2 regions of the Stenotrophomonas sp. TWI1149 genome follow, and region 1 is predicted to be linked to the other one. Evidence: predicted binding sites of a transcription regulator. Region 1 holds the regulator's gene; the other holds the start of a gene.

Region 1 (4,208 bases):
CCAGGAACTCGACCCGCTCGGCGCCGTTCGGGTCCGGCTTGGCCACGGTCTGCGGCTCGATATCGATCAGGAACTGACCACCGCCCATGCCCAGCTCGCCGATCAGGGTGGTGGTGGTGTCCGACAGGGCCTTGGCAGCCTTCCGGCGGCTGGCGCTGAGCACCTCGGCCACGGTCTTCCACTGCCCGGCGGCGCGGTCGATCTCACCGGCCAGGGCCTGCAGGCGCTCATCGGCGCCGCGCAGCTGCTCGACTTCGGCCTCCATCGCGTCGCGGTGCTCGCCCAGCGCTTCCATCGGCACGCGGTGCTTGCGGGCGAGGTCGTGCAGGCGGCCCAGGCGGCGCTCGATGTCCTCGAACTGCTCGGGGTCGGCATCCAGGTCGTCGTGGACCCGATCGAGCAGGGACAGCGCTTCGTCCAGCTGGATGGCGGCGCTGTCGAGCAGGGCGTCGACCTCGCCGAGACGGCTGTCGTGTTCGGCCACGCGGGTCAGATCGTGACGGGTCTGCTGCAGCAGCTGCAGCACCGAGACTTCGTCGTCGCCGTTGAGGCGGCTGACGGCCACGTCGCAGGCGCTGATCAGCGCGCTGGCATGGGCCTGGCGGCGGTGGCTGCTGCCCAGGGTGGCAATCGAGGCCGGGTCGAGGTCTTCGCGCTTGAGCTCGCCGAGCTGGTGCTCGAGGTAGCCGATCCGGTCGCTCACGTCGCCCTGGCGCGACAAGGCCTCGGCTTCATCGACCAGCGCCTGCCAGCGTGCCGCGGTCTGGCGGACCTGGGCGCGCTCGGCGTCGTTGCGGGCGAAGGCATCCAGCAGCGAGAGCTGCGAGGGGCGCGAGAGCAGGGCCTGCTGTTCGTGCTGGCCGTGGATTTCCACCAGCATGCCGGCCAGCTCGGTCAGCTGGGAGAGCGTCACCGGGCGGCCATTGATGAAGGCGCGCGAGCCACCGTCGGCGCGGATCACGCGTCGCAGCTGGCACTGTTCTTCGTCGTCGAGCTCGTTGTCGCGCAGCCATTGGCGCGCCGGGGCGTCGGCCAGCGGCGCGAATTCGGCCGAGAGCTCGGCGCGCGCGGCACCGTGGCGGACCACGCCGCTGTCGGCGCGCAGCCCGGACAAAAAGCCCAGCGCGTCCACCATCAGCGACTTGCCCGCGCCGGTTTCACCCGAGACCACGGTCATGCCGGCGCCGAATTCCAGCTCGGTGGCGCGGACGACCGCGAAATCCTTGATCGATAGATGTCTAAGCATGGTCTACGTTGTACACGAGGGGTGTCTCCAAGCCGCGCACGCTAGCATGGGCCGGGGGCGTCTCCAATGACTTGCCAACGCCCCGTGCAGCCATTATCTAAGTGGGCGTCTCACAGGCTGATTCCATGCATCCTTCCGCGTCACATCTCGCGCCACGCGCCCGCCATCTGCTGCGGACGCTGATCGCCCGCCACATCCAGGATGGCGAGCCGGTCGGCTCGCAGACGCTTGCCCGGCATGCCGGCCTGGACGTCAGCCCGGCCACGATCCGCAACATCCTGGGCGACCTGGAAGACCTGGGCCTGCTCAGCTCGCCGCATACCTCCGCCGGCCGGGTGCCGACCGCGCACGGCTACCGGGTGTTCGTGGACAGCCTGGTCAAGATGCAGCCGCCGGGCGAGGGCGAGCTCAGCCGCCTGCGTACCGAGCTGGCCACCGGCACCGGCACCCAGGCCCTGCTCGGCAGTGCCTCGGAGCTGCTGTCGGCGATGAGTCACTTCGTCGGGGTGGTCAGTGCCCCACGCCGGGAGCAGTTCGCGTTCCGGCATATCGATTTCGTGGCGCTGGACGCGCGCCGGGTGCTGGCGATCCTGGTGTTCGCCGACAACGAAGTGCAGAACCGGGTGATCGAGCCGCGGCGCAGCTTCGACCCGGGCGAGCTGGAGCAGGTCGCCAACTATCTCAATGCGAACTGCGCCGGGCGGCCGCTGGCCGAGATCCGGGCCCGGCTGCTGCTGGAGCTGCGCGATGCGCAGTCGGAGATGGAGCAGCTGCTGGCGCACAGCATCGAGCTGGCCGAACAGGCGATGGTGCCGCCGGCCGATGACATGGTGCTGGCCGGGCAGACCCGGCTGATGGGCGTGCAGGACCTCTCCGACCTGGAGCGGCTGCGCGAGCTGTTCGACGTGTTCGCCAGCAAGCGCGAGATCCTGCAACTGCTCGAGCGCACCATCCAGGCCCCGGGCGTGCGCATTTTCATCGGCGAAGAGACCGGGGTGATGCCGCTGGAGAGCGTCTCGCTGGTCACCGCCCCGTACTCGGCCGATGGCCAGGTGCTGGGCGTGCTGGGGGTGATCGGCCCGAAGCGGATGGCCTACGACCGCATGATCCCACTGGTGGAAGCCACCGCCCAGGTACTGGGGGCCGCGCTGGGCTCGCCCGGCGGCGGCGGATTGTCCCGCGATCGCGCATAAAGCGGCCCTGGACTCTTGAATCCCGTAGCCGCGCCCACATAGGGGTGGGTGGAGGCGGAGAGTCACCGCCAAGGATCCGGAAATGAACCAAGATCAGTCAGATATCGCATCCCAGAATCCCGCCGGCGAGCCGGCCGCTGAGCCGTCCCTGCAGCAGCAGCTGGACAGCCTGCACAACGAGCTTGCCCTGCTGCGCTCGGAGTCGCTGCGCGAACGCGCCGACCTGGACAACCAGCGCAAGCGCGTCGCCCGCGACGTGGAACAGGCGCGCCGCTTCGCCAATGAAAAACTGCTCGGCGAGCTGCTGCCGGTGTTCGACAGCCTCGATGCCGGCCTCAATGCCGCCGGCAGCGAACCGAGCCCGCTGCGCGAAGGTCTCGAACTGACCTACAAGCAGCTGCTCAAGGTCGCCGCCGACAATGGCCTGACCCTGCTCGACCCGACCGGCCAGACCTTCAACCCGGACCACCACCAGGCGATCAGCCAGGTCGACGCGCCCGGCGCGGCGCCCGGCAGCGTGGTCCAGGTGTTCCAGAAGGGCTACCTGCTCAACGACCGCCTGCTGCGTCCGGCGCTGGTCGTGGTGGCCCGCGACTGACCCGCATCCCGGTCTGCCGGGCCTGTCCCGGCGGCTCGACCGGACGCTGAACGCGTTGGGTCGTCATCGAACACTGTGTTTGATGGACGGCTTGAAAGTGTCCGCAGCGTCCCACACATCCCATTCATAACCCGGCAGCTGCCGGATGTACCCAGAACTTCAGGAGTCTCCCTCATGGGCAAGATCATTGGTATCGACCTCGGCACCACCAACTCGTGTGTGGCGATCATGGACGGCGGCAAGGCCCGCGTCATCGAAAACGCGGAAGGCGATCGCACCACGCCCTCCATCGTCGCCTACACCAAGGACGGCGAAGTCCTGGTCGGCGCCTCGGCCAAGCGCCAGGCCGTGACCAACCCCAAGAACACCTTCTACGCCGTCAAGCGCCTGATCGGCCGCAAGTTCACCGACGCTGAAGTCCAGAAGGACATCGCGCACGTGCCCTACGGCATCCTGGCCCATGACAACGGCGACGCCTGGGTCCAGACCAGCGACGGCAAGAAGATGGCCCCGCAGGAAATCTCCGCCCGCGTGCTGGAGAAGATGAAGAAGACCGCCGAAGCGTTCCTGGGTGAGACCGTCACCGAGGCCGTGATCACCGTGCCGGCCTACTTCAACGACAGCCAGCGCCAGGCCACCAAGGACGCCGGCCGCATCGCAGGCCTGGAAGTCAAGCGCATCATCAACGAGCCGACCGCGGCTGCCCTGGCCTATGGCCTGGACAAGGGCGACGGCCGTGACCGCAAGATCGTTGTGTACGATCTGGGCGGCGGCACCTTCGACGTGTCGATCATCGAGATCGCCAACGTCGACGGCGAGAAGCAGTTCGAAGTGCTGGCCACCAACGGCGACACCTTCCTGGGCGGCGAAGACTTCGACAACCGCGTCATCGAGTACCTCGTCGACGAGTTCAACAAGGACCAGGGCATCGACCTGCGCAAGGATCCGCTCGCCCTGCAGCGCCTGAAGGACGCCGCCGAGCGCGCCAAGATCGAGCTGTCCACCAGCCAGCAGACCGAAGTGAACCTGCCGTACGTCACCGCTGACGCGTCGGGCCCGAAGCACCTGAACATCAAGCTGACCCGCGCCAAGCTGGAAGCGCTGGTGGAAGACCTGATCAAGAAGTCGATCGAGCCGTGCCGCATCGCGCTGAACGATGCCGGCCTGCGTT
Region 2 (4,208 bases), on a different contig from region 1:
CTGCCGCGTCCGGTGGGTCGGACAGGTGCCAGTCGATCAGGGTCGAGAGCAGGCCCATGTAGGCCGGCGAGGCCGAGGTCTTGACGATCCGGCTGCGGTCGTCGGTCAGCTCCAGGTCCGGCTCGGACTGCCCGGTTTTGGCATCTTTACCGCCTTCATAACGGATCGCCATGTACATCACCGCACGCGCCATATCGCCCTTGCGGTGGCCCCACACTTCGAACGAGCCGCCATTGCCATCCGGCGTGCGCACCCAGTTGGACGTGCCGGGGTAGCCGCCGCTGCCGCCGCCGAACCCGTTGTTGGCTTCGGTCGCGCGTTCCCCGCAGTTGCTGTCGCATTTGGCAAAGGGCTTGTTGCCGCGGTCCGCATTCCACTGCGCATCGGTCAGATACAGCATGTGGGTGTCGGTATAGGGCGCGTAGGGCAGGCCCTTGTCGCCGGTGGTGCTGGCAAAGCCCAGCGAGTTCGGCCAGGTGTGCTCGCGGTTGTAGGTCAGCCCGCTGCCGGTGCCCGCACGGCCGCTGACCTTGGTGTAGCTGCGGTTGCGGTAGGCATCGAGGATGTTGCCGCTGTTGTTGGGATCTTCGTCGGCGATCTCCAGGATGGTCCAGGTGCTGGTGCCCGAGCCGCTGTATGGATAGGCGGTGTGGCCCTTGATGGTTTCGTGCAGCGAGCAGCGCAGCTGGCTGGGGGTGGAGGTGTTGACCCTGCCGTAGTACTCCCCGGGCGTGCCGGGATTGCCCGGATCGGGCGTGGTGGCGGTGGCCACGGTGAAGGCGATGCGCGTATCGGCGGCCGGGCGCGCGCCCTGGGCATCCTTCACGCGGGTGGCGCGGATGTCGAAGCGGCAGGCTTCACCCGCCACCAGCGCCGTGTTGGTGGCCAGGGTGAAGCGGGTGCCGGTGGTCGGGTGGCTCAGCGCCACGGTGCCGGACTGGCCGCAGCTCAGCGCGAAGGCGCCGCTGGACAGCGTGACCGGCTCACTGAAGGTGACGCTGAGGTCGGCGGCGGCGGGGAAGGTGCTGGCGCCCTGCTCGGGGGTGGTGGCGGTGACCGAGGGCGCCGTGTTCGGGCCGGTCGGGCCGCCGCCGCTGAAGGTCTGCCCGTGGTTGCAGCCGCCGAAGGTCTGCGCGGCCGAGGCGGTCCAGGTGAAATGCGCGTACTGGCTGCCGGCACCGGTCAGCTGCAGGGAGGTCCCCGGCGCGGTGCCGTTGGTCTCGCTGACCGGGATGTTCTGGCTGGTCAGGCCTGCGGCAGGCCCCCCGGCGGCGGTGATGGTGCCCTCGTAGCTGAGGAACTGGACCACCCTGCCACTGGCATCGACCAGGGCGATGCCGTCGTTGGGACCGTTCTGGATGCCGTTGGTCGGGTAGCTGACCGTGGCCAGCCGCGCGCTGCCGCAGCTGGCGGTGCCGGCCGGGACTGCGTTCTCGGCGTAGACCGCGGCGGCCGCAGGGTTGCTGCCGTTGTAGAGGTAGAGCCGGTAGCCGGACAGGTCTTCACCGGCCGTGGCGACCACCTCGATCGCCTCGCCGACGTCCCCGGCGGGGGTGCTGTCGTCGTAATGCAGTTCATTGATGAATACATCGGCCCGGGCCGGGCTGGTGGCCAGCGCCAGCAGGCAGGCCAGGGATAGCGGCGTCAGCAACCTCATCTACGGCTCCTTGTGATTGGTCAGTGCCGCTCGAATCTACGCAATCCAGATGACACATCGATTGGACTGTCGTGTTCGACCTTTCGCATTGAGAACTGCGTCAAACATTCACATCCAGGGGTGGTCCGGCAAAAAAATCCGACCGGCTGCCCTTGAAAGGGGAGGGGCCAGCACCATCTCTGCTCTGTCCCGCACCGTCGGGTTTTTTCGTGAGCGTGGCTGGCAGTCGCCCTGTGCGAGTGCTAACATCGCCAGACTTTCCTAGACCAATCAACAACTTAAAAGGGTCTCACATGAGCATCAAGCCGCTTCATGACCGCGTCGTAGTCAAGCCGATCGAAGCCGACGAAATCTCGTCCGGCGGCATCGTGATTCCGGATTCCGCCAAGGAAAAGTCGACCAAGGGTGAAGTCGTGGCCGTCGGCCCGGGCAAGCCCCTGGACAACGGCAGCGTGCGCGCGCCGTCGCTGAAGGTCGGTGACAAGGTCATCTACGGTCAGTACGCCGGCAGCAGCTACAAGTCCGAAGGCGTCGAGTTCAAGGTCCTGCGCGAAGACGACATCCTCGCCATCGTCGGCTGAGTGGGCGTCGCCGGGCCTGGCCTGGCGCTGCCGGATGTTGCTTCGTTCCGTCATTCATGACGCCGGGCATGGCCCGGCTCTACATAAAAGGTAATCGCAATGGCTGCCAAAGATATTCGTTTCGGTGAAGATGCCCGCGCCCGCATGGTGCGCGGCGTCAACGTTCTCGCCAATGCCGTCAAGGCCACCCTGGGCCCCAAAGGCCGCAACGTCGTGCTCGAAAAGAGCTTCGGCGCGCCGACCATCACCAAGGACGGCGTCTCCGTCGCCAAGGAAATCGAACTGGCTGACAAGTTCGAGAACATGGGCGCGCAGATGGTGAAGGAAGTCGCGTCGCGCACCAACGATGACGCCGGCGACGGCACCACCACCGCCACCGTGCTGGCCCAGGCCCTGATCCGCGAAGGCGCCAAGGCCGTCGCGGCCGGCATGAACCCGATGGACCTCAAGCGCGGTATCGACAAGGCCGTGATCGCCGCCGTCGCCGAGCTGAAGAACATCTCCAAGCCGACCGCTGACGACAAGGCGATCGCCCAGGTCGGCACGATCTCGGCCAACTCGGACGAGTCGATCGGCAACATCATCGCCGAAGCGATGCGCCGCGTGACCAAGGAAGGCGTCATCACCGTTGAAGAAGGCTCGGGCCTGGACAACGAGCTGGACGTCGTCGAAGGCATGCAGTTCGACCGTGGCTACCTGTCCCCGTACTTCATCAACAACCAGCAGTCGCAGACCGCTGACCTGGACGATCCGTACGTGCTGCTGCACGACAAGAAGATCTCCAACGTGCGCGACCTGCTGCCCGTGCTGGAAGGCGTCGCCAAGGCCGGCAAGCCGCTGCTGATCATCGCCGAAGACATCGAAGGCGAAGCGCTGGCGACCCTGGTGGTCAACACCATCCGTGGCATCGTGAAGGTCGTGGCCGTCAAGGCTCCGGGCTTCGGCGATCGTCGCAAGGCGATGCTGGAAGACATGGCCGTGCTGACCGGCGGCACCGTGATTTCCGAGGAAATCGGTCTGTCGCTGGAAAAGGCGACGATCAAGGACCTGGGCCGCGCCAAGAAGGTGCAGGTCTCCAAGGAAAACACCACGATCATCGATGGCGCCGGCGAGAAGGCCAACATCGAAGCGCGTGTCACCCAGATCAAGACCCAGATCGAAGACACCTCGTCGGATTACGACCGCGAGAAGCTGCAGGAACGCGTGGCCAAGCTGGCCGGCGGCGTTGCCGTGATCAAGGTCGGCGCCTCGACCGAAATCGAAATGAAGGAAAAGAAGGATCGCGTCGACGACGCCCTGCACGCTACCCGTGCAGCCGTTGAAGAAGGCGTGGTCCCGGGCGGCGGCGTTGCGCTGGTCCGTGCGGTCACCGCGCTGAGCGGCCTGAAGGGTGCCAACGAAGACCAGAACCACGGCATCCAGATCGCCCTGCGCGCGATGGAAGCCCCGCTGCGCGAAATCGTGGCCAACGCTGGCGAAGAGCCGTCCGTGATCGTCAACAAGGTCAAGGAAGGCACCGGCAGCTTCGGCTACAACGCGGCCACCGGCGAATTCGGCGACATGCTGGAATTCGGCATCCTGGACCCGACCAAGGTCACCCGTTCGGCGCTGCAGAACGCTGCCTCGATCGCTGGCCTGATGATCACCACCGAAGCCATGGTTGCCGACGCCCCGAAGAAGGATGACGGCGCTGGCGCAGCTGGCGGCGGCATGGGCGGCATGGGTGGCATGGGCGGCATGGACTTCTAAGTCCACCGCGCGGCAGCGGCCGATCCTCCGGGGCCGGCACGCTGCCAGCACCGTTGCTTACAGGAAAACCCCGCCGATCGGCGGGGTTTTTTCATGCGCGCGTTCCTCAGGGGGCAGCGCCGCGCAGGCAGACCCATTGCGCGCCACTGCCAACCTGCACCTGCGTATCGGCCATGGCATCGGCCCCCAGGATCAATGCCGGCCGTTCCTTCAATCCCAGC

What was found. Region 1 encodes HrcA, which represses chaperone genes, less so after heat shock. Its sites were predicted from a motif close to TTNGCACTCNNNNNNNNNGAGTGCNAA; they were not measured.
Region 2: ABE424_RS09815 (co-chaperone GroES) is a predicted target of HrcA. The motif match lies at 1,877-1,903, and genes of this name have one in related genera.

Annotation. Positions count from the first base shown of each region.
Region 1 covers NZ_JBDJLB010000002.1:318,460-322,667, forward strand. Annotated here, with positions in the region: gene recN (DNA repair protein RecN) at 1-1,246, opposite strand, end outside; gene hrcA (heat-inducible transcriptional repressor HrcA) at 1,372-2,439, shown strand; gene grpE (nucleotide exchange factor GrpE) at 2,522-3,037, shown strand; gene dnaK (molecular chaperone DnaK) at 3,212-4,208, shown strand, end outside.
Region 2 covers NZ_JBDJLB010000007.1:88,654-92,861, reverse strand. Annotated here, with positions in the region: gene ABE424_RS09820 (endonuclease) at 1-1,657, opposite strand, end outside; gene ABE424_RS09815 (co-chaperone GroES) at 1,951-2,238, shown strand; gene groL (chaperonin GroEL) at 2,338-3,987, shown strand; gene ABE424_RS09805 (pepsin/retropepsin-like aspartic protease family protein) at 4,094-4,208, opposite strand, start outside.